DNA from 3 places in the Planococcus versutus genome. Region 3 is predicted to be linked to each of the others. Evidence: riboswitches for the same ligand, from Rfam matches in the RefSeq annotation. Region 3 holds a riboswitch; each other region holds the start of a gene.

Region 1 (9,884 bases), 1.5 Mb from region 3:
GAATCGATGATGCCGACATTTGAAGAAAACGATAAAGTCGTGTTAGCGAAAATCTATTCTATCGAAAACTTCGATATGATTGTCTTTACTGCTCCAAATGGTGTCAATTTCATCAAACGCGTAATTGGCATTCCGGGAGATATCATTTCCATACAAGATGATCAATTGTATATAAACGGCAAGGCCCAAGCTGAGCCTTATTTAGATAAAAATTATCAAACTGCAAAGCAAATGGGAATGCTTCGACTGACTGAAGATATGGAAGAGTTTACAGTTCCTGCTGCGTCTTATTTCGTGTTGGGTGATAATCGATCGAATAGTACAGATTCAAGAATTCTAGGATTTGTTTCTGAAAAAACGGTTATAGGCGAAGTGAAAATTCGAATTGCGCCATTCAATCATATCGGACTGGTCGAATAAAGTAACATAATCGTATAATGAAAAAAAGACAGCTTTCACTCATTTAAAGGCTGTCTTTTTTTCGTTTTAAAACAAATGGAGCTTTTCGATTCGATCGATTGCTTCAACGATTCGACTTTCGTCAACTAGTAGTCCAACACGGACAAAGCCTTCTCCACCGTCTCCAAATCCACTGCCAGCCGCAACTGAAATATCAGCTTTTTCAAGCAGGAAATCAGCAAATTCAGCACTTGTGAATCCGCCTGGAATGGGCAGCCAAGCAAAGAAAGAACCAAGTGGCGCCGTGATTTCCCAACCGATACGTGTACATTCTGTAACAAGAACATTTCTGCGTTTTTCATACAGGTCTACTAAATCATCCACACATTGTTGATCTGCAGTTAAAGCTTCCGCTGCAGCAAGTTGAACGGCAGGAAATAATCCAGCAAACAAATGATCTTGGATTAAGTTTAATGCTTCAATCATTTTGGAATGTCCGACCGCAAATCCAATCCGCCAACCGGCCATATTGTACGTTTTCGATAAAGTATACATTTCAATGCCGACTTCTTTCGCTCCTTTAGATTGCAAGAAGCTAACTGGTTTTTTGCCTTCGAAGCCTACTGCTCCGTAAGCAAAGTCATGAACAATAGCTAGGTCATTTTCTTTTGCAAAAGCTACGGTTTCATCAAAAAATTCTTTGTTTGCTACTGCGCCAGTTGGGTTATTAGGATAGTTTAAGTACATTAATTTTGCACGCGCGCGAACGGCTTCCGATAACTCGTCATAGTTTGGTAAATAGCCTTGTTGTGGATGTAATTTCATCAATTCAAAGTCAATACCTGCTAATGGCGCTCCTGATAAATAGTCAGGATAGCCGGGATCTGGTAACAACAAAAGATCTTCGGGATTTAATAATGCTAATGGCAATTCAACAAGACCGATTTTTGTTCCACACATAATAGCTACTTCTAAATCAGGATCGATTTCTACGTCATACTCGCGTTTGTAAAAATCTGCGGCGGCTTGTCGCAAAGTTGATATGCCACGAAAAGGAGAATACTTGTGTGTTTGCGGATCAGTAACGGCTGTTTGCAATGCTTTAATAATATGATCAGGGGTAGGTTGATCTGGATTTCCTTGGCCAAGATTGATGACATCGCGTCCTTCAAGCACAGCTTTGGTCGTTTTTGCAACGAGTGAGGCAAAGAATTGAGTAGGTAGATTTTGTAAGCGGTTAGAAAATTCCATATAACTCTCCTTATTTTCGAAATAATTGCACATCTACTCCGAATCTTATAGAATTTAGGATAACTTGTCTACTGGAGGAGAGAATATGAAGATTGCATGTGTTCAAATGGATATTGTATTTGGAGAACCAGAAAAGAACTATCAGCAAGTATTAGCTTATTTAAAAGAGGCAACCGCGAATGGTGCAGATACGATTGTTTTACCTGAAATGTGGAATACTGGCTACGCATTGACAGAACTCAGTACATTAGCTGACAACACAAATCGTACAGTGGAAATGCTGAAGAGTTTTGCAAAAGAGAACACTGTAAACATTGTTGGGGGATCTGTATCAACAGAAAAAAATAAAGGATTTTACAATACGATGTATGTTGTCAATAAAAACGGCGAGCTTGTATCAGAATATGATAAAGCACATCGGTTTGGATTGATGGATGAACACATTCATTTAGAAGAAGGAGACACACTTGGCACATTTGAGTTGGAAAACGTCGTATACGGTGGTGTAATTTGCTACGACATTCGCTTTCCGGAATGGATTCGTGCGCAAGCATTAAACGGTGCAAAACTTATCTTTGTATCAGCAGAATGGCCAGAACCAAGAATTGACCATTGGCGTACGCTTTTGCAAGCGCGTGCGATTGAAAACCAATGCTTTGTCGTTGGTGTAAACCGCATTGGCAGTGATCCCAAAAACGTATTTGGAGGCAGCACAATAGTTATAGCTCCATGGGGAGAAGTTCGTTTAGACATGAAAAAAGAAGAAGGCATTGGTTATGTAGAAATTGATTTGGAAGAAGTAGAAGAAGTTCGCAAACGTATTCCGGTTTTTGAGGACCGTCGCGAAAAATTATATGGAAAATTCAGAATTTGATTGACACCCTGAGTGAATGTATGTAATATGAAATTCAATCTAATATGCATCAACTTATCAAGAGAGACCGAGGGGTAGGCCCTATGACGTCCGGCAACCCCCATTGAGGGAAGGTGCCAAGTCCTGCGGAATGTTTGCACATTCCGGAAGATAAGTCGAGAAATTCAAATTTTCGATGTCTCTTTCTTGATGAAAGAGGCATTTTTTTATTGTTAGGAGGAAGCTATGATACAGATAGAGAAATTGACAAAAACATACACAACCAAACATGGCACGGTCACTGGAGTTGACAATATCTCTTTAGATATTGGGAAAGGAGAAATTTTTGGCATCGTCGGTTACTCTGGAGCAGGAAAAAGTTCGTTAATCCGTTGCATTAACTTGCTCGAACGGCCAAGCTCAGGAAGTGTCAAAGTAGATGGAAAAGACTTAACCAAGTTAAACGGCGAGCAGTTGCGAAAAGCACGTTTGAAAATTGGAATGATTTTTCAACATTTTCATTTGATTAGTCAAAAGACGGTGTATGATAATATCGCTTTTGCGTTACGGGCAGCAGGGACGTCTAACAAAGACATTAAGACGCGTGTAGAAGAATTGCTAGAAATGGTTGGTTTGGCAGATAAGCGTAATGTCTACCCAGCGCAACTAAGTGGTGGCCAAAAACAACGTGTAGGCATTGCGCGAGCACTGGCTAATAATCCTGCTGTATTGTTATGCGATGAAGCAACATCTGCACTAGACCCAAATACGACTTTGTCTATTTTGCGGTTATTAAAAGATATTAATCATCAATTGAATATCACAATTGTTTTAATCACACATGAAATGAACGTAGTAAAAGAAATTTGCGACCGCATGGCCATTATGCAAAGTGGACTTGTGATTGAAGAAGGTTACGTATATAACATTTTCGCAGCTCCTCAAAAAAAACTAACAAAAGAATTTATTTCTAGTGTTGTTTCGTTCAATGTACCAACTCAAATTTTGAGCGGATTTACAGGCACTTTAGTAAAAGTACTGTTTAAAGGCGGCGTAGCTGGCGAAGGCGTTATTTCTGATATGCTCCAGAACTTTGAGGTGAAAGGAAATTTTTTACACGGAGCAATCGAGTATATTCAAGAGCAGCCACTTGGTATCTTCATTATGGAGTTAAAAGGCAATAAATCCGCTGTTACAGATGCTATAAACTATATGGAAAGTAGATTAGCAATAGTAGAGGTGATGTCGAATGGGAATTGAATGGGGACGAATTATTGAGTTATGGCCTGAAATACAAACAGCTTTTTTTCAAACCTTAACGATGATTGGCATTTCTCTATCTGTTGCATTAGTTGTGGGACTGCCTTTGGGAATTTTATTATTTACTACTGATCGCGGCTTGTTTCTTGCAAATCGACCAGTGAATTCAGTAGTCGGCTTTGTTGTAAACATTTTACGTTCGATTCCGTTTATTATTTTATTAGTAGCACTTATTCCATTAACAAAACTTATTACTGGAACTACAATCGGGCCAGTTGCGGCCAGCGTTTCTTTATCCGTTGCGGCGATTCCTTTTTTTGCGCGAATTGTGGAAAACTCACTTCGTGAAATTGACATTTGATACAATAGAAGACATAGAAGATGGTGCAACTATCGCAATTCCAAATGACCCAGTCAATGCTGCACGCGCTTTGCAGATGTTAGAAGATCAGGGTTTAGTAGAAGTGGATCCCGAAGTTGATGAACTTAAAATTTCTGAAAGAGATGTTGTGAAAAATAAGAAAAACCTTGTATTCCAACCTATCGAAGCTGGACAACTACCACGTGCAGTTGACGGCTCTGACTTATCTGCTGTTCCTGGGAATTTCGCATTAGCAGCCGAAATGGATTTGTTAGACGCATTAGCGCTTGAAGACATGCCCGATCAGTACCGTAATGTAGTAGCAGTCAAAGCAGAAAATGAAAATAGTCAATTAGCCAAGGATTTAGTAGAAATTGTCGAGTCGGAATCATTTGAAAAGACGATTGATGAGGATTTTGAAGGTTTTGGGAAACCCGAATGGATGGCTAAATAAAAAACTAAAAAAAAGCTGTTCCAGATTTTTCTGGAGCAGCTTTCTTCTATAGTAAATAAAAAGAAGATTAAGAAACTACTTTTACCATATGATGAAATGGTTCGCCGATAATTGTCCATGGCTCAGAAACGATATAGCCAAGACGTTTGTAAAGTCTTATAGCTCCTTCTTTATCGATATCAACATTAAGAGAAAGCTTACCGCCTCCTTTTGACGATACAATGGCTTCTGCATACTCAAATAGCTTTGAACCAATTCCTTTTCCTTGGTAACTAGGGTCAACAGAAACGGTGTCAATATACCATTCATCCATGCGTGCTTCTGGTTCAATGGTTCGTTCGTGTCCTTGTTCTTTTAGTTGCTCGATTAAATAACGATCTAGTGCTTCTGCTTGATTGCCATGATAAAGCACTAACGTACCAGCAATATCGCCATCTAAAGTCGCTACATGCGTATAATGATAGCTATGACGTGTATTTTCTCCACGGATCATGTCTTCTATCTTTTCAAGTACTGCTTCTGGTTCTTTTTGAGCGGTCATATGATTCGCAATGTCACCGATCGCATTAATAATGAGAGGTGCAATTTTTTCAGCATCGGCGGACTGAGCTTGTCGAATAGTAAGTTCCAAAAAAAACTTCCTCCTTTTACTTGATTTAAAATGGTGTAGCCTGAAATAATAGCTAAATAAAGTGAATTACGTAGTAGAGTTCTGTATGATTGTTTGAAAACCTTCCAATTAGTAGTATAGCAATGAAAAAGATCTTTTACACGAAAGAGGTCACACATGGAAAAAGTAAAGCATGTCCTCACATATGGCGATGTATTTGTAGATTATATTGCTACAAATACCTCTAATACTTCTTTTAATAGACACCTTGGTGGAGCTACAGTAAATGTAGCGACTGGTGTCAGTGGCTTAGGCGTGCCTTCTGAATTTATCACAATTACAGGCGATGATGAAACGTCAACTTTTGTGCGAAATGAACTGCTAAATGAAGGAGTAAATTTAAGTCATGCCATTATAACTCCTAAAAAACGAGTTAGCGGTGTGTATATACAGTTGACTTCTGATTTTGATCGCGTGTTTGCATCGTATGTCAATGAAACTCCAGATCTTCAAGTGACATACGAACAACTTAAATCACAATCTTTTGAAGATGCTAATATTTTTCACTTTTGTTCTGGTACACTGTTTCACCCTAAGGCGAGAACCACTACTCAAAAAGCAATCGAGTTAGCAAAAAACAATCATGTTATTTGTTCGTACGATGTTAATATCCGTCTTTTGCGCTGGGAAAATGAAGAGCTTTGCCGCCAAACCGTATGTGAATTTCTACCATCAGCAGATATTGGTAAGCTGACAAAAGAAGAACTTGCTTTTCTAATGGAAACCGAGTCATTCGAAGAAGGAATGATGCGATTATCGCGTTATGCTATTCCGTTAGTGTTGGTGACAGATGGTGAAAACGGCACTTACGCAGGTTTTCAAAACCAAATTCATCACGTGCCAGAAATTCCGGTACAAGCTGTAGACACGACAGGAGCTGGAGATGCTTTCATGGCGGGAATCATTCGTCATGTCTATTTGTTTGGATTGCCTGAGACAAAACAAGAAGTGATCGAATGTACAAATTTCGGAAATCAAATGGGCGCGCTTTGTGCAACGAAAATAGGCGCGTTAACTGCCATGCCGCGCATGGCAGAATGGAAGAAAAATAACTAGTCGAGGAGAGAAAGTAATGACATTGCATAGTTTTCAGTTAACAGCAGATTGGCCTGGCTTTCGCAACGGTATAGGAGAAATTGAAACAGGGAATTTAAAAACTCAAATTTCGATTCCATCCGAAATGGATGGTCCGGGAGTTGGCACGAACCCAGATGAAATGTTGTTAGGAGCAGCAGCTACTTGTTATATTATCACGTTAGCGGCCATGATGGAGCGCAGCAAATTAGAGAAACAATCGCTAACGATGGAATCAGAAGGAATTGTAGAAGTCGAAAAAGGCGTAACTACTTACAAGCGCATTGTTCACAAACCACAAGTGGTTTTAACAGCAGATGCTTCTGAAAAGGACTTAGCATTGGCACAAAAACTCGCAGAAAAAGCAGAAAGTTCATGCATGATTACACGTGCGATTAAAGGCAATGTGGAAATTGAATTGCAAGCAGATATTAGAAAAGGAAACTAAGATTCAGCAAAGGGATGCCTCATAAGCCTCTTTACATTTATGAGAAAGAGTTGATTTCCATTCCGACGGACGTTTTCCGCGGGCACGGCCTCAGCCAGCTAGGCCGTCTCCACTCCCATAAGCCATTCTGAATCTAAAAAAGGATATAAAAAACGTCCATTTCTGTAAAATGAAAGTTACCATACCATCATTACAGAAAGGACGATTTTTATGTGAAATCCGAAGTTTACTTCCCCAAAGAATAACACGGAAAAGCGATGATGGAGTCCCACGTTTTATTTTTAGTCTGATAGTCTAATGTTTAGTTGAATTTATACCGGGTAGGGTACTCATAGAGCTAAAAGTTAAAAATAAAAGGAGGAACTAACACATGTTTAATTACACAGTAGATACATTAAAAACAGTAAACGAAGCGGTTGAAGCTTTAGAGGAAAATCTAAAGGCGGAGAAATTCGGTGTTCTTTGGAATTTCGATTTGACTGCCAAACTTCAAGAAAAAGGAGAAGACTTCGATACGCCTTATAGAATTCTAGAGGTTTGTAATCCAAAAGAAGCGAACCGTGTGTTATCGGAAAACTTAATGATCGGCTATTTCTTACCGTGTAAAATCGTAGTGTATAAAGAAAGTGATAGCGTGAAAATTGGAATGCCGAAGCCTACTGCTTTGATTGGTATGGTTGAAGACCAAACTATTAAATCGATTGCTGAGGATATTGAAGAACGTTTGATCAAGTGCATCGACCAGTCTGCATAAAAGTCAGACGCTTTTATAAAGGTTCATCCCCGAGTGTTAACGTAATTTTGTTATAAGCTCATCTATTGACAATATACCCTTAGGGGTATATTGTGAATGTAAGCAAGAATCCTTTCGTTTATTAATAGGAGGCATCAATAATATGAAATACGACAAACTTGTTGAAAACCGATTGAAAAGAATAGAAGGTCAGCTCCGGGGCGTTATTAGAATGGTAGAAAACGACGGAGAGTGTAGAGATGTCGTTATGCAACTTTCAGCAGTAAGAAGTGCAGTAGACCGTGCTATCGGCGTTATTGTTAGCGATAACCTTGAAACGTGCGTACGTGAAAGCATAGAGAAAGGCGAAAGCACAGAGAATATGGTAAAAGAAGCTGTTGACTTACTAGTGAAAAGCAGATAAAAATTTTGTTTGACATTCACAGAGAGTTGTCTTAATATACCCTATAGGGTATCAAGAGAGTGCGGCATCACTATAAAACGTTATTTTTTTGGAGAAAAATATACCCCTACGGGTAATTTGAAAATGGAGGCAATACAATGGCACAAGAGCAAAAGAAAACGACGATCGTATTATTCAGCGGTGATTATGATAAGGCGATGGCAGCTTATATCATTGCTAACGGTGCTGCAGCATATGATCACGAAGTAACAATTTTCCACACATTCTGGGGATTGAATGCATTACGAAAAGAAAATCCACCAGCTTTGAAAAAAGGTCGTTTAGAAGCCATGTTCGGTAAAATGATGCCAAGAGGTGCAGATAAACTCGGTTTATCAAATATGCAGTTTGGTGGAATGGGACCTAAGATGATTAAACAAGTTATGAAAAAGCACAATGCATTATCTTTACCACAACTAATTGAAATGGCAGCAGAGCAAGACGTGAAAATGATCGCCTGTACGATGACAATGGATCTTCTGGGGTTACAACAAGAAGAATTGCTCGATGGAATTGAATACGCAGGTGTTGCAGCTTATCTCGGAGATGCAGAAGACGGAAACGTTAACTTATTCATCTAATCAAATTGAATATGAGGGGAAGATGAAAAATGGACTGGATTACATGGCTTTTAGTTGGAGCAGCTGTCCTTTGGTTAGTTTATCGATTCACAACACCTACTAAAGGAGTTCAAACGATTTCTACAGAAGAAATGAAAATGCAGCTTGGCAAGAAAGATAAGCAGTATATCGACGTGCGAACTCCAGGAGAATTTAAAGGGAATCATATCAAAGGCTTTAAAAACATCCCATTAAATGAGTTGCCAAAGCGCATGACTGAACTATCAAAAGAAAAAGAAGTACTAGTTATTTGTCAAAGCGGAATGCGCAGCAGCAAAGCTAGTCAATTATTGAAGAAAAATGGGTTTACTACGATAACAAATATTAAAGGCGGCATGAGCAGTTACCGCAAATAAAGGAGAAATTCATAATGAAAACAATGACAACCGAAGAAGTTCAAAAAATAGTAGAAAGTAACCAAGCGATTCACTTAATCGATGTTCGCGAAACAGACGAAGTTGCAGCAGGGAAAATTCCTAGCGCTATTCATATTCCGTTGGGGTTATTGGAATTCCGTATGCATGAACTAGACAAATCTTCAGAATACATCATGGTTTGCCGATCTGGCGGACGTAGTGGACAAGCTACTCGTTTTCTTGAAGATCAAGGCTATAACGTTACAAACATGGACGGTGGAATGTTGGATTGGAACGGCGAAACAAACTAATCGTCTGCTGAAGAACTGGCAGACTTTCAAGGAGGAAAATTAATGGTACAAACAGATTTAACATTAGATGCAAAAGGATTAGCATGTCCGATGCCAATCGTCAAAGCAAAAAAAACGATGAAAAATATGAATTCAGGTAAAGTACTTGAAATTCAAGCAACAGATAAAGGTTCAACGGCTGATTTTCAAGCATGGGCAAAAAGTTCTGGACATCAGTACATCGGAACTGAAATTGAAGGTGATGTGTTACGTCATTTTCTCCGAAAAGATGGTGCAGGAGCTCCTGAAGAAACCATTACAATACCTGAAATTTCATTGGCAGATTTCACTCGGAAAGTTGAAAACGATGAAACGATAACGATTTTGGATGTTCGCGAAAAAGATGAATTCGAAGAAGCTCATATTCCCGGAGCAATTCATATCGCATTAGGAGAAGTAGAAGCGCGAATGGACGAACTAACAAAAGAAGAGGCTATCTACATTATTTGCCATTCAGGTAGAAGAAGTGGTATTGCAGGAGATATGATGACTAAAAATGGTTTTAATAGACTATATAACGTAGTACCTGGCATGAGAGACTGGACAGGGAAAACTGTTTAAAAATTTTAACTAAAAATATACCCCTGGAGGT
Region 2 (9,884 bases), 1.6 Mb from region 3:
ACGCCCGTTCTCGAACCTGAAGTGATGACGAAAATGATGAAGCAAATGCGTCATAAACGTGTTCTCCATACGGACTTAACTGAACGTGAAATGGAAATTTTGTTGTTACTAGCTGCTGGATTGACCAACCAAGAAATTGCTGATCAATTGTTCATTGCTGTAAAAACTGTGAAAACACATGTCAGTAATATTCTTGCAAAACTTGAAGTTCACGACCGTACACAAGCTGTTATTTACGCATTCCAACATAACCTAATTACGCCTCTCAACTAAAAAAACACCGCACAGCCTAGTTACTGTGCGGTGTTTCTCAATTGTGCATTTAGTTTTTGTCGTTCACTGCGCCGAATTTCACTTAAGGCTATCTTCTCACAAATTAGAAAGTCACTTTGACTATTATCTGTCAAAGTGACTTTCCGCTCTTATTTATAGTTCAGGCTTGTTGTTTTCTTTTTCCATTTTCTTTTCCAATTTTTCTAACTGACGTTTCGCAAACTCACGTCCACCCATACCAAATGAAATTGCAAACGCTACTGCAAGTCCAGCGATAATGAATAAGAATGCTAAGTTCACGATGTTGGTCGCAAAGTTTAATTGGTCAAGCGTCATGAATACTGCAATAATGATCACTACATATTTCACAATGGCTCCTAAAAAGCGATTGCTCGAAGCTTGTTTTACGTAATTTCCTAGCAAGCTTCCTCCAATAAGTCCAAGACCTAGAATGATCAATGAACTGATAAGAAGTGGCAAGTAAGCAATAACAGCTTCACCAATTCCATTTAATACATCAAGTTGCAATACGTTCATCGCTTCTACTGTAAAGAAGATGATGATGATTGCTTGGACTAATTTGCCAATGACGTTTGCAATATCAACGCTCGGTGATTTTGTTTTATCAGTGCTTAAATACGTTGAGAACCGATTGATCCCTGTTCCATTTAAAAGACTGATTAACAAATCTCCAACGAACTTCGCAATCAGGATACCTGCTAGCACTAAAATAATCGCGACAAAGATGTTTGGAATCATGTTAAGAACTTGATTAAGCATATTAACAATCGGTTCAGAAATCGATTGAATGTTTAAAGTTTCTAATGCAATCGTTAAGATTGGAATGAGTACAATAACAAAAACAACATTCGCTAATACATTTGCTAGTGTTGACTTGTCTCCTGCATCCATTCTTGTAGTTCCTGTAGTGCTACTTGTTTTACCAGTAAATTTGTTGATCCACTTGTCAACGTTGATTGCTGTCAAAAGACTGAACACCAAGTTTTTCACAAATTTCGCTACAAAGTAACCAATTACGAGGATAATGATAGCCATTAAAAGATTAGGTAAAAAGGCCAATAGTTTATCCATCATGTTCGAAATTGGCTGTGCCACATTGTTCATGTCCAAAGTTTGTAAAACACTCGGAATAAACAAAATGAAAATTAAGTAGTAAAGGATTTTTCCTATCGAATCCAACATACTGTCTGCACTTTCTTTAGTTTTCGCCATGTGTCCTCTAACCATAGCTCGGTCTGCACCTGCTTTTTTCAAACCTTTAGTGAAGATTGCTTTGACAATTGTTGCTACAATCCATGCTACAAGTAATAATAATAATGCCCCTAAAACGTTTGGAATGTAGTCGATAATCGTATTGCCGACTCCTCTAAAAGAATTTCCAATATCATTCATGCATTCGTCCTCCTTTTGTTTGTATAAGACTCACTCCTACTATTCCCCTACTTTCATGAAACTAAACGCTAATCTCTCTTTTTTATGAACTGAATATTTTGAGGTAAACTTGCTCTTCTATTATAATAAAAGAAAAGGAGGAGATCCTATGTATATGACAATTCAGGAAACTGCTGCTTTTTTATCAATGTCCGAAGAGCAAGTCAATCGTTATGTTTTAGAAGGTCGCATTCGCACAGTTCATGACGGCGAGCAATACATGATTAATACTTCTCAATTTGATACGCATTTTAAACAATTAGAACAAGCAAAGCATGCTTTAGAGGAATGGCGTGCTACTCCTATTCCAGATGATGTGGATATAAAAGACGAGGATTAACTCCAACTTACAGCAAAAACATCTGAGCCATTCAATACATGGCTCAAATGTTTTTGTATTTATACATCGCTTTTTGAGTTCAATGAATAAGTCTCACCGAATGGGTTCAGGTAGGACAAACGTTTTTAGTTTTTCACTTATAAACCTTCCCCATTTTTCAAACTCCGTCAAAAATCCATCGTGACCATATTCTGTTTTGATAATTTCCCACTCTGCAGTTCGCTGTTTTTTCAGCCATGGTATAGTGAGTTCACTTGGATAAAGCAAATCGTTCGTAAACGAGAGCGAGTATACTGGAACTTCTAAAACCGCCTCTTTAATATCATGTGTATTCATAGCTTTTAGCAATACGAGATAGCTATTAGCATCAAAACGCACTGCTAATTTTTTTCCTTGATAATTTAAATACGACTGAATATCAAACTCACTTGCATCGCCTGTGCGCCCAAATCGTTGATTGAACATACTGCCACTTCGATACGTTACCATACCAGCCATCCTAGCCAACTCGAACCCTTTCAAAACAGTAGAGTCTTTATAATTTCCGCCATTAAAATCGTGATCATTTTCAATAGCCATTATCCCAATATGATTAAAAGCGATTCCATAGTCACTGTAATATGGCGTAACAGCTAATGGGAAAATTGTACGAATAAATTCTGGATACATTTTTCCCCACTCTAACGTTTTCATCCCTCCCAGAGATCCTCCAATCACGCCAACCAAGTTTTTGATACCAAGTTTTTGTAGTGCATAGTACTCAGCTCTGACCATGTCACGTATTGTAAGCGTTGGAAAATCTGCAAGATACGCTTGTCTTGTTGCAGGGTTTACCGACGAGGGTCCTGTCGATCCATGACAGCCACCAAGCACGTTAAATGTAATCACTTGAAAAACAGTTGTATCCACTGACTTGCCTGGACCGATCATCCCTGCCCACCAGCCTGGATTTTGCTCGGTGCCAACTGCATACTGATCGCCCGTTAATGCGTGACATACCAGAATCACAGGAGCATTTTCATCTCCAAGACGTTCATATGCAAGTTCTGCGTGATCCAACACTTGAGCTGAGTCTAGAGTTAATGAGCCAATGGATACTGTTTTCATAGCGATTCCTCCTTATGCTTTTGCTAATGTTGCGACTTGAATCGCTTGTTCTAAGTCCGCGATTAAATCTTCTGGGTCTTCTAAACCAATCGACAACCGAATCAACTCTTCGGTTACACCAGATGATTTTAGTTCTTCATCGTTCAACTGTTGATGAGTTGTTGAAGCTGGATGGATGATTAACGACTTTGCATCACCCACGTTTGCAACATGTGACCACAACTGGATGCTATCAATCACTTTGCGTCCTGCTTCTCGTCCACCTTTAATACCAAAATTAACAATCGATCCGTACCCATTGTTTTTCAAGTATTTCTTCGCTAGCTGATGAGATGGATGATCTTCGAATCCTAAGTAATTCACCCATTCAATTTGTGGATGTTCTTTTAAATATTCTGCAATAACTTGAGCGTTGCTATTATGCTTGGGAATGCGTAAGTGCAACGTTTCTAAACCTTGAATTAATGCATGTGCGCTATCTGGACTTAATGACGGACCAAAATCTCTCAATAACTGAACACGTAGTTTTGTTGCAAAAGCTGCATTCGGGACATCTATTCCATAACACAAACCGTGGTAAGATCTATCTGGTTCAGTGTAATTGGGAAAACGTGGATTGTTCCAATTAAACGTGCCAGCGTCTACTGCAACTCCGCCAATTGTCGTGCCATGACCACCAATCCACTTTGTAGCTGAATGAATAACGACATCTGCGCCAAACTCAATTGGATTGCTGCCATATGGAGAAGCAAATGTATTATCAATCAATAACGGAAGTCCATGATTGTGAGCAATAGCTGCAATTTTTTCGACATCAAAGATATTCAAACTAGGATTCCCAATAATTTCGCCAAAAATTACTTTTGTTTTATTTGTAATGGCTGCTTTGAAATTCTCTGGATTTGTAGCATCAACAAATTTAGTCGTAATGCCATAACGCGGCAGTGTATTGGCAAATAAGTTATGCGTACCACCATAAAGACTGCTATCTGCCACAATTTCATCTCCTGCTTCTGCAATGTTTAAAATTGAAAAGGCAATTGCTGCCATTCCTGATGAAAGAGCAACTGCTGCAGTTCCTCCTTCAAGCAAAGCTACTCTTTGTTCGAAAACGTCAACTGTTGGATTCATAATACGTGAGTAAATGTTCCCTGCTTCTTTTAACCCAAAAAGATCTTGTGCGTGCTGTGTATCACGAAAAACATAAGAAGTTGTTTTGTATACTGGTACACCTCTAGATCCTGTTGTTGGATCTGGTTGCTGCCCGCCGTGTAGCAATAACGTTTCTGGTTTTAAGTTCATCATTTTCTATTCCCCCTCTTATTTACGTGCTGTAGTTCCGAAAAGGGACAACAAAAAGCCCCCTTCGTTTAAGAAGAGGGCCGCAAAATACGGAGTTTCCTCCTCTTATCTGTCAGAACCTGTACATCGATTCTGTAGGAATTAGCACCTTTCCAGATAAATTCATCTGTTGGTTGCCGGGCATCATAGGGCCTATCCCTCCGCCACTCTTGATAAGAGTATTTGATTTTTTTGATCTTGTTGTGAAGTATAAAAACTTTCCAGACATTTGTCAAGCTAATTAGTCGAAAAATTTTGAAACCTCAGCCATTTTCAAACGTTATCTGTATATAGAGGAGGAATCGATTATGTTTATGTGGATTTTGCTATTATTTATTGCAAGCTATGGAATCGGCTGTTGTCATGGATCTTTGGTAGCGCAGATGTTATCAGGCGTGAATGTTAAAAAACAAGGCATTAAAAATTCTGGTGCTTCTAACGCGGCTATCGTATTGGGTTGGAAATACGGATTACTTGTAGCTATTGTTGATATCTTCAAAGGATTCGTAGCTGTAGCGGGTTTGCGTTTATTGCTTTCTACAGGTAATTTTGCAGCTGACGTAACATGGGCGTTATTGTTTGTCGCAGGTGCTGGCGTTATTGTCGGGCATAACTTCCCATTTTTCATGAAGTTTCAAGGAGGCAAAGGGACAGCCTCTGTTATAGGCGTTATGTTAGCACTTGATTGGAAGCTCGGTTTGCTCGGTCTTATATTATTAATCACTGTTTCACTCGTAACAGATTACTTAGTAATTGGTGTACTCGTATTGTATAGCGTTTATTTAGTAATCGCAGTTATTCCGGCAGTAGGACCATGGCCTCTCGTGATTGCTACGGTACTTTTTGCAATGGCTCTTTGGAAACACCAGGAAAATATTATACGCATAAAAAATGGGAGTGAAAACAAAGTATCAGCAGTTTTACGTAGGAAGCCGACAACGCCTACCTAACAAAGGAATTCTCTTTATTATCTCGTTTTATGACAGAATTTTCTTGCTTCATGTTAAAATAGATACGAGACTTATTTTAGGAGGATTTATACATGTTAGAAAATTTAATTGAACGACTTGTTCGTTATGCTAAAATCGATACACAATCTGACTTTACGAGTGACACGACACCTTCGACTGAAGGACAGTGGAACTTACTCCATGAACTGGAAAAAGAAATGAAAAGCATTGGACTCAAAGAAGTTAGTATGGATGATGCAGGGTATCTTTTCGGTACGTTACCTGCTAATACTGATAAAGAAATTCCAGTTATCGGCTTTTTAGCGCATGTAGATACAGCTACTGATTTTACTGGGAAGAATGTCAATCCAAAACGCATTGACAATTATGATGGGCAAGATATTCCTTTAAACGACAACATTCACATGTTAGTAGCAGATTTTCCTGCTCTCAAAAATTATGTTGGCCATACACTCATTACGACAGACGGCACCACGCTTCTCGGTGCAGACAATAAAGCAGGTATAGCTGAGATTATGACAGCGATGGACTATTTAATTAAGCATCCAGAAATCGAACATGGGAAAATTCGCGTCGCATTTACGCCTGATGAAGAAATCGGTCGCGGTCCACACAAATTTGACGTTAAACGCTTTGGCGCTGAATATGCCTATACGATGGATGGTGGTCCTCTTGGTGAGTTGCAGTATGAAAGTTTTAATGCAGCAAGTGGTAAACTGATTGTTCAAGGCAAAAGTGTCCATCCGGGCTCTGCAAAAGACAAGATGGTCAATGCACAAACCGTGGCTATTCAATTTCAGCAAGAAATGCCTAAAAATGAAGTTCCTGAACTGACAGAAGGCTACGAAGGATTTATTCATCTGAATAATTTTGTTGGCGACGTCGAAACAGCAGAATTAAGCTATATTATCCGCGATTTCGATAAAGAGAAGTTTGAAGAGAAAAAACAACATATGCAAGCTGTGGCAGAGAAGCTTCAGCAGCAGTACGGTAAAGAAGTTATTCATTTAGAACTCGAAGATCAATATTACAATATGCGCGAAAAAATCGTACCTGTTATGAAAATTGTTGACTATGCGGAACAAGTTATGAAAACACTAGAAATCGAACCAAATATTGTTCCTGTTCGTGGCGGAACGGATGGTTCTCAATTGTCTTATATGGGACTTCCAACACCTAATATTTTTACAGGTGGCGAGAACTATCATGGAAAATACGAATTTATCTCTGCTGAAAACATGGAAAAAGCTACACAAGTAATTATCGAACTCGTAAAATCAGCTAAATAAAACTCAAAAAGATGTATTGGAAACATTCCAATATGTCTTTTTCTTTTGTAAGGCTTCAACTTTTGCACTGAGGATGCTTTTAAATAGCTACACCATCCTTAAAATAAACTTTATTGAAATCTGACTATTTCTAGCAGAATATTCGTGATGTTGTTTACGCATACCATGTTGTTGAAAAAGCAGATGTTTTAAAACTTTTGTTTAAGGAATATAAAGGATACATACAAAAGGAAGAGGTGCTCTATATGTCAGATAAAAAATCACTAGATCAAGACAAGCGTGAAGGTGCTTCAATGGACAATCCAGAACAGTATAAAACTGATAAAAAAACTCTTACTGAAATGCACGAAGAAGAGTTAACTGTTGACGCTATTCCTATGGAAGACTTAAAACAAGAGAAGCGTGAAGAAGGCGATAAGCGCGGTACTAAGAATAGTTCTTCAAGCGAAGAGAAATTCCCTGAATAATCGTGCAAATGTTTGTTATAGCAAAAACCCACAGAGACTGTTCTCTGTGGGTTTTTTATGCTATGATTCTCATTTGAACAGGAGTGAAAGAAAATGAAAAACTGGATTTATCCGCTTATGGTCGTCATAGCTGCAAGCTGTTATGGGATTCTCTCAACTATTATAAAGGTGGCCATGAAAAATGGATTTACTTCTGCGGAAGCAGTAACTAGTCAATACTTTATAGGGTTCGCATTGGCAGCTCTGTTATTTTTTGTGACACAACGAAAAATGCCTCGTCTGAAAGGTTGGAAAATTTTGGTGCTGTCGGGTAGCTTTACAGCGGCCACCGGTATGGTGTATGCACATTCTCTTAACTACCTTCCCGCTTCACTAGCCGTTGTTTTATTATTCCAATTTACTTGGATTGGCATGTTCTTAGATTGTATCGTTAATCGCCGATGGCTTAAACGAACAGAAGTTTTTTCGTTAATTTTATTATTTGCTGGTACATTGTTTGCAGCGGGTATTATTGGCACTGACCTCAGTGGCATTCCATGGCAAGGTTGGGTATGGGGCATGGCTGCTGCATTTTGTTTTTCTGCGTTTATGTTTGTCAATGGTAAGCAAATCGAAGGCATGGACACATCAGCCCGTCTGTTTTATGTGTCACTTTTTGCAGCAATCATTGTAGGACTTTTTCAAACACCTGAAATTGTTTGGAACGGTCAATTATTCACTGAAGGCTTATGGATTTACGGCTTATTGCTGGGCTTTTTTGGCATCATTATGCCAATCTATTTCTTTTCTATCGCCGTTCCGCGCGTCGGCTCTGGACTCGCTTCGATTTTAAGCGCAATGGAGTTGCCCGTTGCTGTCATTGCATCTGTTCTTATTTTGAACGAAACATTAAGTTCGCTTCAAATTGTCGGGATCTTTATTATTTTGATCGGAATGGTTTTGCCAAGTGCGTTTAATCGAACGCCCAAAACTGTAGAACATATTTAAAGACCTGCTACCTTAGCAGGTCTTTTATGTTTAATTCGGAGTGAAACAGGAATAGACAACTATATAGACAAAAGGAGTGATAGTAGATGAATCAAGAAGATGTAAAAAAAGCTGCATTAAAAGTTCTTGAGGAAAGTTACGTAGGAACATTAGCCACAGTAAAAGGGGATAAGCCCCATTCACGCTACATGACTTTCTTTAATGACGAGTTCACACTCTACACTGCCACTAGCAAAAAAACACAAAAAGTTGATGAACTAGAAGCAAACCCACATGCTCATATTCTTTTAGGCTATGAAGGAGAAGGCATTGGTGATGCATTTTTAGAAATCGAAGGCACAATGTCTTTAAATGACGATCGCAAAATTATCGACAAAGTATGGAATGATAATTTAAAAGACTGGTTTGAAGGTCCAGACGATCCAAATCTTATTATTTTAGCTATAAAACCAGAGCGGATTCGCTTAATGAATAAAAAAGGTGAAGAGCCACAAACTCTAGAACTGTAAACACAAAAACGGCTCAAAATCATGAGCCGTTTTTTTATGTTTGAAGAATTTCACGAAGCCCTTCCCTATTAAACATCAGGTCTTCAAGCGTATATTCATCGAGTACTGATAAATATGCGTTGAGTGCTTTGCCTAAAGCACCGCGCAACCCGCAAATTGACGAAATGGGACAACGATTTGTAGCCGAGTTAAAACATTCAACCAAATGGAAGTCGTCTTCCATTTTCCTTACTACCGTACCAACATTAATCTGTTGAGGGAGATCTGCAAGACGAATACCACCGCCTCTTCCCCTAACTGTTTGAATGAAACCTGCTTTTCCGAGCTCAAACGTAACTTTAGTCAAATGATTCTTGGATATATTGTAAGCATCAGAAATTTCTTGGATAGTCGTCAGTTTTTCTGGCTCTTTTGTGCCTAAATAAATCAAAACACGTAATGAGAAATCAGTATACATGGTCAATCTCATTTTATTCACCTCTTCTGACTGTTTATTATAGCGACTTTTTAGTTCTTTCGAAAGCAAATGAACCTCAAAATACGAAAAGGAGTGTTTACTATGTTATCAGAACAAACTCGTTCTATTGTTAAGTCTACTGTCCCCGTTTTAGAGGAACATGGTGTTGCAATTACCACTCGATTTTATGAAAATCTTTTTGTAGCGCATCCTGAGTTATTGAATATTTTCAATCAGGCAAACCAAGCACAAGGTCGCCAACAAGCTGCACTAGCAAATTCAGTTCACGCAGCTGCCGTTCACATTGATAACTTGGAAGAAATTCTTCCAACGGTTGTTCAGGTGGCACACAAGCATGTGAGTGTTGGCGTTTTACCTGAACATTATCCAATTGTTGGTGACTATTTACTAAAAGCCATGAAAGAAATATTGGGTGACGCTGCAACAGACGAAATTCTTGAAGCGTGGGCTGAAGCTTATGGAGTCATTGCAGATGCTTTTATTAATGTTGAGAAAGACATGTATAAAGAAACAGAAGACCAAGAAAATGGTTGGGTATTTTTTAAAGATTTTGTTGTTGCACGCAAAGTCAAAGAAAGTGACGTCATTACTTCTTTCTATTTAAAGCCTGCAGACGGATCTGATGTACCTCCTTATACACCAGGTCAATACATTTCAGTGCGACTTACGA
Region 3 (9,884 bases):
GAGAAAAAATGTGATAGTGTTCGCATCTTCCCTCCCTCCTTTTAACTTTCACTTTTCTCTCTTACTTCCATAATAATTAGGGCAAGTGTACTTATAAGGGCTATTACATACATAATAGTTTTACTTGTTTCTCCCCAAGTGTCTATGGCAGCAATAGAAATTACTACTATTAAAAAAATATACCTTAAATACATTTTCATATTCTAAGTCCCCTTAATGACAGAAAGTTTTATCTAGTTGACGATGGTGTGATTCTAAATTTTATTTAATTGTACTTAAGTTACATACAAATTCTAATCTTTGCATCAAAAATTTCATCGGACTTTTTTTAAAGCTTTCTTTTTTTAATACCTTTAAGACTAAAATGGAACCCCTTGGTTTAATATACTTAAATTCCAAATGAATAGCTAGATAATTCTGGAAATAAAAGCGTTCGTAAAAGTACACGTTTACGAACACTCTCAAAAGGATTAAAAACACATGAAGAAGTCGTTCGCAAATATGGGTAAATATTTTACGAACGTTCGCGAAAATGCCGATACTTTTACGAACACTCTTTCAGAACAGTTTCAGTCTATCTACGCTTCTGCAGTTCTTTTGCAATCAACTCTAAGGTTTTTAGTTTGTCCTTAAAATCATAAGCAGGAGAAACCAACATCACTTCGTCTGCTCCGTATTCAGAAGCTAGTGCTTCTAATTGGTCTACCACTTGTTGCGGTGTTCCAACGACCATACGGCGACGATTTTCAGCGACTAGTAATTTTTCGAACTTGGAATACGGATACTCAAATGCCTTGTCAGGTGAAGGTGTGCCTTTTGAAGGTATTCCTTGCGCTCCCATAGACAAGGCTAAATCTATAGATGATGCTACTCGCTCTGCTTGTTCTTGTGTTTCTTGGCAAACTGCGAAAATGGCAAAGCCGACGTAGGGATTACCCTCATCGGAGGCTACAAATTGCTTTCGGTAATCCTGAGCAAATACTTGCCCACCTTGTCCATTGATAAAGTGAGCAAACAAATAAGGCAGCCCTTTTTCTGCAGCGAGCCATGCTGAATTTATACTGGATCCTAAAATCCAAATGGTGGGATAGTTCGCGGTAATCGGAGTTGCTTTCATACCATGATATGGATGATCTTCTGGAATAGAATCTGTCAAATACATGCGAAGATCGTCGATTTGAGTTGAAAATTGACTGGTATCTCGCTTTTTACCTTCGTTTAATGCATATGAAGCACGTGGCATCCCACCAGGTGCACGCCCCATACCTGCATCAATTCTGCCAGGATATAGCGCTTCGAGCAATTTGAAATTCTCTGCGACTTTAAAAGAAGCGTAGTGTGGCAACATCACGCCACCAGAACCAAGACGGATGGTATTTGTTACAGCGCCAAGATGTGCAATTAATACTTCAGGTGATGAGCCAGCAAGCGTTAGAGCATCATGATGCTCAGATACCCAAAATCGTGTGTATCCCCATTTTTCAGCTTGTTGTGCGAGCGTAGCTGTTTGCTTTAACGCTTCTTCGGCCGAACTGCCTTCTGAAATCGGTGACTGATCCAATACGCTATAATGTAAAGCCATCCAAATTCTCCCCTTTTACTTTTTCTTTTACGAACTACCTACTGTGAACGTAAGATGTTATGAATAAATGCTTGTCCAGCTAGAAAAATATCTTCTTTTTCCGGTTCTTGAAAAAGATCATGATAACAACATGTCCATTCTTTATAGCTAAACTCATTTAGTTGTTGCTTTAATAACCATTGTCGAGCAATTTCTTTTTCTGTAATCAAGTCTCGTTCCGCTGTATATAGACACGTTGGAATCTGTGGATAAACTTCCACAGCCACAGCAGTTTCTTTTATATACCTCTGTAATTCCTTAAACCATCTTGCTGTCATAACTGAATGATAGATTTTACTTTCGGTTTCATGACTATACGAAAGTGGGTCTCGCATAAGATGACGCAGCTCGATGCCATGCTCTATTTTTTTGGGCCCAACCCATTGTGTGATGCCTGAAAACAGATGTGGAGATTTTAATGGGAATTTTTTTAGTTTTAACCACGGTGAAGTAAAAATGGCTCCTGCTACATTCAATTTACGTTTACCCAAAACACTCATCGCAATAGTAGCTCCCAATCCGTGAGCAATCACAAATACAGGCAATTCATTTTTCGATGCAAGGTTAAGCATTTCATTTACTGCTTGTTCGTATTCTTCAAATGACTCCCTGTGAACTTTATCTCCGCTGGCATTTATGCCATGTCCTGGTAGGTCTCCTGTATACACATGAAATCCTGCCAAACGCCATTTTTCAATTTGCCACACATAGCGCAAATGTTGTTCATATGCACTATGGACTAGAACAACTACTGCTTTTGCTGTTCCTTCAGCTTGCCATTTCCACATCGTTCAACTTCCTTTCTTGCTTTATCACTTCTTAAGTCATGTTCTTATTTGACGTTTCGATTTGTTTTGATACGATTATAGAATATCTTATCTTGTTTAAAGGAGCTTTGCTATGATTTATCCATATAAAGACAAATTACCTCAAATCGACTCATCCGTATTTATCGCAGATTATGTCACGATTTCTGGTGATGTAACAATTGGCGCAGATTCTTCTATATGGTTTAATACCGTTATCCGTGGAGACGTTTCACCAACTATTATTGGCAAAAAAGTCAATATCCAAGATCTTTGCATGCTTCATCAAAGTCCTGGAAAAAAATTGTTACTTGAAGACGAAGTAACAATTGGTCACCAAGTAACGCTTCATAGCTGCACGGTGCGAAAAGGTGCATTAGTTGGCATGGGTTCTATTATTCTTGACGGAGCTGAAATCGGGGAAGGTGCGTTTATTGGAGCTGGCAGTCTTGTGCCCCCAGGCAAAGTTATTCCTCCCGGCATGTTAGCTCTTGGAAGGCCTGCAAAAGTCGTTCGCGAACTACGCGAAGACGACAAAAAAGACATGAAACGAATTGTTCGCGAATATGCAGAAAAAGGCACTTACTATAAATCCCTTCAAAAAGACTAACAAAAAAGGACGATCAGGAAGCAATGCCTGATCGTCCTTTTGCTGTCTTACTGTATTAAATGCCTGCTTGTTCTTTTAATATTGCTGCTTTATCTGTACGTTCCCAAGACAAATCTACATCCGTACGACCGAAATGTCCGTATGCTGCAGTTTGCTTGTAAATAGGGCGGCGCAGATCAAGCATTTTAATGATACCAGCCGGACGTAAATCGAAATTCGCACGTACTAAATCATCTAATGTATCTTCATCGACAACTCCAGTACCAAACAAATCAAAAGCGATCGATACAGGCTGAGCCACACCAATTGCATATGCTAATTGCACTTCACATTTTTCGGCAAGACCTGCAGCTACAATGTTTTTCGCGACATATCGAGCGGCATATGCAGCAGAACGATCTACTTTTGTGGCGTCTTTTCCTGAAAATGCTCCACCGCCGTGACGAGCATAACCACCATATGTATCTACGATGATTTTACGACCAGTCAAGCCTGCATCTCCTTGAGGTCCTCCAATAACAAAACGTCCAGTGGGGTTAATAAAGTACTTGGTATCTTCATCGATCCATTTCGCTGGCACCACTTCATTAATGACGTACTCTTTAATATTACGTTGAATTTGCTCTAACGTTACTTCGGGATGATGCTGCGTTGAGATAACAATTGTATCCACACGAACAGGTTTGTGATTTTCATCGTATTCCACCGTAACTTGTGTTTTGCCGTCTGGACGCAAGTATGGAAGAATATCTTCTTTACGCACTTCAGCTAAACGACGTGCCAATTTATGTGCCAACGAAATTGGCAATGGCATCAATTCTTCTGTTTCATTATTCGCGTATCCAAACATTAACCCTTGGTCGCCTGCTCCAATATCGTCTAGCTCTTTATCTGTCATTTGGCCTTCGCGTGATTCAAGTGCTACATTAACTCCGGCAGCGATATCCGGTGATTGCTCATCGATTGCTGTCAAAACTGCACTTGTTTCGGAGTCAAAACCATACTTAGCTCGCGTATATCCAATCTCTCTTACTGTTTGTCGGACAACTTTTGGAATATCCACATACGTAGACGTAGTGATTTCTCCAGCTACTAAAACCAGTCCTGTTGTGACTGTTGTTTCACAAGCGACACGCGCGTTTGGATCTTCTGTTAAAATAGCATCCAAAATCGCATCTGAGATTTGGTCACAAATTTTATCTGGATGTCCTTCTGTTACTGATTCTGAAGTAAATAATCGACGGTTTTTCAAAAAATGTTCCTCCTTATATCCTGCGAGATTGCTCTCGAAATTGATACGGTACTCGTTTCCCATGTCAAGTCCGTTCCAGACAATCTGGATTGAACTTCAAGCCGTATGTGGCCTTTGCACACGAGGATTAAGGGCATTTCACAAAAAAATCCCTTTTCTCATTCATCATGAGGAAAGGGAAAATCATCCTACGCACCTTTCACTCTTATCATCCAAGGACTGTTCACCTTGTTCAGGTTTGGCACCATCACTGCAACAGCAGCAGGTTGCCGGGTTTCATAGGGCCTGTCCCCTCCACCAGCTCGGAATAAGAGTATCCGTTCAATTTTTCATCATACGGAAATAGCATAGCAATGTCAACAACTTCAAGACAAAAATTGATTTTATGAGTTAACATTCTATTGTTTCCTCCTAAATCTTTTAAATACACGACTACTGAACAAAATAACTACAAGTTTACATATAAAAAATGATGCTCTGAACACAAAATAATATCTGACTGTGGATAATCGTCATAATAAGTACCTCTTTGATAAATAAAGAAATAACCGTTTCAATTATTCCAACCAATAAATTCAATATTTTTTACTATCCACAGCGGATTAGTGTAGACTAATCAGCCTAATGTGTTATACTAATGAACGAATATACATCCTCCCCATTACGGGAATAACAGAAAAGGAAGGTACATATATATGACTTCAGTGAACTTTGCGAACGACTTGAAGAATCTTTTGGCTGGCCAAAATGTGCATGTTCAATTATCAGTGCCACAATTAGTGGAAGCAGCAACATCCCGCAAAGAAGCGGTATTGACTCGGGAAGGCGCTGTAACGGCGGAAACAGGAAAATACACTGGCCGCTCACCGAAAGACAAATACATGGTGGAAGAAGAAAGTTCTAAAAACAAAGTCGACTGGGGCAATGTGAACCGTCCTATTTCAAGTGAAATTTTTGAAAATCTATACGCAAAAGTGCTTATGCATTTAAAAGAAAAAGATGCACTTTTTGTATTCAAAGGATTTGCTGGAGCTGATCACGAATCACGTGTACCCATCCAAACGATCAATGAATACGCTTGGCATAACCTATTTGCTCATCAATTGTTTATTCGTCCAACAACGCAAGAACTAGATGCACATGAAGCTGAATTCACAGTTGTCTACGCACCGACATTCAAAGCAGATCCTGCAGTGGATGCTACAGATTCTGAAACCTTCATTATTGTGTCGATGGAACAAGGCATTATTTTAATCGGTGGAACTGAGTACGCCGGCGAAATGAAAAAATCTATTTTCTCTATCATGAACTACTTACTTCCTGAAAAAGGAATTTTGCCAATGCATTGTTCAGCCAACGTTGGACAAGCTGGTGATGTTACATTGTTCTTCGGCTTATCTGGTACAGGGAAAACAACTTTATCCGCTGATGGCGATCGCAAACTAATTGGTGATGATGAGCATGGTTGGTCGGATAACGGCGTCTTTAATATCGAAGGTGGCTGTTACGCAAAAACCATTAATTTGTCTCGTGAAAATGAACCACAAATTTACGACGCAATTCGTTTCGGTTCGGTTCTTGAAAACGTTGTGGTAGATCCTGATACACGTATTCCTGACTATAATGATGGATCATTAACTGAAAATACGCGTGCAGCTTACCCGATGCAAGCGATTGACAACATCGTTGATCCTTCAGTAGCTGGACATCCAAAGACGATTGTCTTTTTAACAGCTGATGCGTTTGGCGTATTGCCTCCAATCAGTAAGTTAACAAAAGAACAAGCGATGTATCATTTTCTAAGTGGTTACACTTCGAAATTGGCTGGTACAGAACGCGGCATTACAACGCCTGAAGCAACTTTCTCAACTTGCTTTGGTTCGCCTTTCTTGCCATTACACGCAACGGTATACGCAGAAATGCTTGGCAAAAAAATCGACGAGCACGACGTTCAAGTTTTTCTTGTTAACACAGGTTGGACTGGTGGAGTATATGGTGTTGGAAGTCGCATGAAGCTTTCTTACACACGTACGATGGTTCGCGCTGCGATTAGAGGCGATTTGAATAATACGGCAACTGAAAAAGAAGCTATTTTCGGCTTTGAAGTTCCAACTGAAGTTCCTGGAGTGCCAAGCGAAGTATTAAACCCACGCAATGCATGGGCTGACAAAGACGCATACGACCAAAAAGCAATGGAATTATCACAAGAATTCCAAGAAAACTTTAAGAAGTTTGGTACTGTTGCACCTGAGATCAGTGTGCTAGGCGGTCCAGCCCAAAAATAAGAAATACACAAAACCCGTTCGGAGTAAAATCCGAGCGGGTTTTGTTAAGGATAAAGCGTAAATAGAAAAGTTTAAGCTCTTTGGGTCATAGCCATCTCAATTGTACAGCAAAACACACCGCACTGCCGAGTGGTCTAATGCTTTAGGAGTTACACAAATACTTCTGCTTTTCTACATCTCTTTATCTTTTATCCAATGACAAATCGCCTTTACTGTTTTTCGATTGGCTGCGGGTGGAAAAAAATGTGTATAGTCTGGAAAGTACCATGTTTCATGTGCTTGCCGATTTAGATTTAATGCTTCTTCTAGCAAATAAGCTTGACTTGGAGACACATGTACATCCTGCAGGCCGTGAATAATCAAAACGGGTGCTGTATTTTCTTCGATGCGCAATAATGGATTTCGTTCTTCAAAATTCATCAATGCTGTATTGGGTGTGCCACCATAGAGTCGTTTCATCATACGACGCATATCAGGACGTTCTTTATACGTTAATACCGTATCTGTAACACCTGCCCATGTAACGATCGAAGTTATATCTTGACGCAAAATTGTCGTCCATAATGCCATAATACCACCTCTAGAAAAAGCGAGTAAATGAACATGTTTGTTGCTGAATTTTTTTAACACGTCTACTCCGTGAACAGCATCCCAACGATCCCTTCCAGCAAATTCATCACGCCCTTCACCACCACGATTGCCTCTGTAATAAGGTGCAAACACAATAAATCCTTGTGCTGCAAATTGAGCAATCCTTGCAGGACGTACCATGCCAATCGATTGAATGCCTCCTCTTAAATACAAAATACCGCTATAGTTCCCTTGTTTTTTCGGTTCCGCCAACATTCCTTTTACTCTCAGTCCTTCTGACCAATATATGATTTCCGACAATTGAACATGTGGATTTGGAGAAGGATAATGTTTTTTCAAACTAATGGTTCCATTTTTCAAGTTGCTTCACCTTCTCTATTATCTTTCTCATTCCATCGTCCTTCATTAAAAAACTAAAATCACTATTAACTTCTATTTTTTCTCGCAAGACGATGCCTTGTGTTTCCATAAGTGAAATATTATCTACTCGATCTGCGATTCCAATAAAAACCGTTTTACAAAATGGGTTTTGCGTATAAACTAGGTATTCCGCAAACCACTCCAACTGACTCACTACCACACCTGTTTCTTCATATACTTCCCGTTTCGCAGCATCTTGTAACTTTTCATCTGCTTCAACTTTGCCTCCAGGAAATTCTAATCCGCGTTCGTTGTGTCTTGTCAAAACCCAGTCTTTATGATATCGACAAATAACAAGCACATGTTTACTTTCGAACGGAAATGCATTTTTTTCGAATGACAATTCACAGTGATCTCCATTTAAATCTAAGTACTTCATTTTTTCACCTCGATATATAAAAAAGCGTACACTTTTTTCAGTGTACGCTCGTATAGTCTTATTTTACTTCTTTTCACCTAAGAATGCTGATAACATCCACGAATGCTTTTCAAGATTTTGATGAATCGCATTTAACATATCTTCTGTCATGTCATCATCAACTGCTGCAGCTAAATGCATTCCTTTTTTAAGTGACTTCATAATTTTATCGTAGTCATTAACAATTGCGTCAACCATGTCTTCAGCAGATTCTTTTTTACTTGCTTCTTCAATTACTGACAGTTCTAATTGCTCTCTCATTGTAGCTACTGGTTTTCCTCCAAGTGCTAGCAAACGCTCAGCAACTTCATCCATGTGTAGAGTAGCTTCGTTGTATAATTCTTCAAATTTCACATGTAAGGTAAAGAAAGACGGCCCTTTTACATACCAATGGAAGTTATGTAACTTGGTGTAAGCAACTGACCATGTAGCAACTTGTACATTTAATTCTTGGTTTAATTCTTGTGACATTTCCATCCACTCTCCAATTCGTATGATAAGTTCTTTATACTTTAACTATACCTCTAATGACTTTACAATAAACATATGAAGTAATACATGAAAAGAGTTGAACCGTTATGAAGACTTTACTTATACGAATTTTTCGCTTTTATCAGCGCTTTATTTCTCCTTTGTCTCCGCCAAGCTGTCGCTTTTACCCAACTTGTTCCCATTATGGCATTGAAGCGGTCGAAAAGCACGGTGCTTTAAAAGGAGGATATTTAGCAACAAAACGAATTTTAAGTTGCCACCCTTTCCATAAAGGCGGAATTGATTTTGTCCCCGAGAAATGGCCACCAAAAAAATAATTGGTGGTTTTTCTTGTGTTTTTAAAAAGCATGCTGTAATATTCTATTAGTGAACAAAACGTAATCGTTACTATTTGGAGGTTATTATGAAAAAAACATTCTTATTTTTCGCTTTTATTTTACTGTTAACGGCTTGTGGACAAACAAGTCAGAAAGAACAAGGCACCGATAATAGCAGCTCTAAGCTACAAGTATACACTACCGTTTACCCATTAACTTATTTTACTGAACGGATTGCTGGCGATTTAGTTGATGTCCAATCTATTTATCCTGCGGGTTCGAATGAACATACTTTCGAACCTTCTCAACAAGACATGATCAAACTTGCTGATGCCAATATACTGTTCTCTATCGGACTAGGTTTAGAAGGATTTATTGATAGTGCAAAAAAAACGTTAAAAGATGAAAACGTTGAATTTGTCGCGACTGCCGATCGAATTTCAGATACAGAATTGGAAGCAGCGCTTGGTCACACCGAAGGCGATCATGAAGAAGAACCTGCGGAAGAAACCGAAAGCCATGACGGTCACGCTCATGGTTCTACCGATCCGCATGTCTGGATGTCTCCTGTACTAAGCGAACAATTAGCCGAGTCGATCAAAGATTCTTTAACAAAAGCTGATCCCAAGAACACTGAGCTTTACGAAAGCAATTATGCAGAACTTATTGTTGACTTAGAAACATTAAATCAATCGTTTGCTAGTTTATCGGAACGTGTCAGCAAAGACACTTTCTTTGTTTCTCACGCTGCTTTTGGTTATCTTTCAGAACCATATGGCTTTAAGCAAATGGCTATTGCCGGTTTAAATAGTCAAAATGAACCGTCACAGAAAGAATTGACAGAGATGGTTGATTTGGCTAAAGAAAATGATTTACAGTACATTGTCTTTGAGCAAAACGTCTCTTCTAATTTGACAAAAGTGATTCAGAAAGAAGTTGGCGCTGAAGCAATTGAAATGCACAATCTAGGTGTGCTAACTCAAGAAAACATCGACAACAAAGAAACGTACTTCACTTTAATGGAAAAAAATTTGCAAGTACTTGAAAAAATCTTGAACTAACAAAATAGAAA

The links. Region 3 has a riboswitch for S-adenosylmethionine ahead of metK (methionine adenosyltransferase). Riboswitches for the same ligand answer to the same signal wherever they lie in the genome.
Region 1: it holds a riboswitch for S-adenosylmethionine, as region 3 does, so the genes downstream of both, I858_RS14600 (methionine ABC transporter ATP-binding protein) here and metK (methionine adenosyltransferase) in region 3, are expected to answer to the same signal.
Region 2: it holds a riboswitch for S-adenosylmethionine, as region 3 does, so the genes downstream of both, I858_RS13940 (O-acetylhomoserine aminocarboxypropyltransferase/cysteine synthase family protein) here and metK (methionine adenosyltransferase) in region 3, are expected to answer to the same signal.

The regions. Positions count from the first base shown of each region.
Region 1 covers NZ_CP016540.2:2,891,228-2,901,111, reverse strand. Annotated here, with positions in the region: gene lepB (signal peptidase I) at 1-420, shown strand, start outside; gene I858_RS14610 (pyridoxal phosphate-dependent aminotransferase) at 487-1,650, opposite strand; gene I858_RS14605 (carbon-nitrogen family hydrolase) at 1,736-2,524, shown strand; SAM riboswitch class I at 2,576-2,681, shown strand; gene I858_RS14600 (methionine ABC transporter ATP-binding protein) at 2,750-3,763, shown strand; partial or broken gene I858_RS14595 (methionine ABC transporter permease) at 3,753-4,118, shown strand; partial or broken gene I858_RS14590 (MetQ/NlpA family ABC transporter substrate-binding protein) at 4,120-4,578, shown strand; gene I858_RS14585 (GNAT family N-acetyltransferase) at 4,646-5,209, opposite strand; gene I858_RS14580 (carbohydrate kinase family protein) at 5,366-6,304, shown strand; gene I858_RS14575 (OsmC family protein) at 6,321-6,770, shown strand; gene I858_RS14570 (DUF302 domain-containing protein) at 7,141-7,524, shown strand; gene I858_RS14565 (metal-sensitive transcriptional regulator) at 7,667-7,927, shown strand; gene I858_RS14560 (DsrE/DsrF/DrsH-like family protein) at 8,065-8,547, shown strand; gene I858_RS14555 (rhodanese-like domain-containing protein) at 8,577-8,942, shown strand; gene I858_RS14550 (rhodanese-like domain-containing protein) at 8,957-9,253, shown strand; gene I858_RS14545 (sulfurtransferase TusA family protein) at 9,296-9,853, shown strand.
Region 2 covers NZ_CP016540.2:2,770,430-2,780,313, forward strand. Annotated here, with positions in the region: gene I858_RS13920 (response regulator transcription factor) at 1-273, shown strand, start outside; gene I858_RS13925 (mechanosensitive ion channel) at 427-1,686, opposite strand; gene I858_RS13930 (helix-turn-helix domain-containing protein) at 1,835-2,065, shown strand; gene metX (homoserine O-acetyltransferase MetX) at 2,159-3,172, opposite strand; gene I858_RS13940 (O-acetylhomoserine aminocarboxypropyltransferase/cysteine synthase family protein) at 3,185-4,477, opposite strand; SAM riboswitch class I at 4,577-4,693, opposite strand; gene I858_RS13945 (glycerol-3-phosphate acyltransferase) at 4,822-5,463, shown strand; gene pepT (peptidase T) at 5,556-6,773, shown strand; gene I858_RS13955 (hypothetical protein) at 7,019-7,240, shown strand; gene I858_RS13960 (EamA family transporter) at 7,334-8,227, shown strand; gene I858_RS13965 (pyridoxamine 5'-phosphate oxidase family protein) at 8,314-8,736, shown strand; gene I858_RS13970 (RrF2 family transcriptional regulator) at 8,771-9,205, opposite strand; gene hmpA (NO-inducible flavohemoprotein) at 9,296-9,884, shown strand, end outside.
Region 3 covers NZ_CP016540.2:1,166,045-1,175,928, reverse strand. Annotated here, with positions in the region: gene I858_RS16935 (hypothetical protein) at 42-200, opposite strand; gene I858_RS05990 (LLM class flavin-dependent oxidoreductase) at 575-1,582, opposite strand; gene I858_RS05985 (alpha/beta hydrolase) at 1,621-2,409, opposite strand; gene I858_RS05980 (gamma carbonic anhydrase) at 2,522-3,037, shown strand; gene metK (methionine adenosyltransferase) at 3,093-4,289, opposite strand; SAM riboswitch class I at 4,492-4,603, opposite strand; gene pckA (phosphoenolpyruvate carboxykinase (ATP)) at 4,985-6,574, shown strand; gene I858_RS05965 (alpha/beta hydrolase family protein) at 6,746-7,525, opposite strand; gene I858_RS05960 (NUDIX domain-containing protein) at 7,506-7,964, opposite strand; gene I858_RS05955 (Dps family protein) at 8,028-8,474, opposite strand; gene yidD (membrane protein insertion efficiency factor YidD) at 8,582-8,812, shown strand; gene I858_RS05945 (metal ABC transporter solute-binding protein, Zn/Mn family) at 8,899-9,873, shown strand.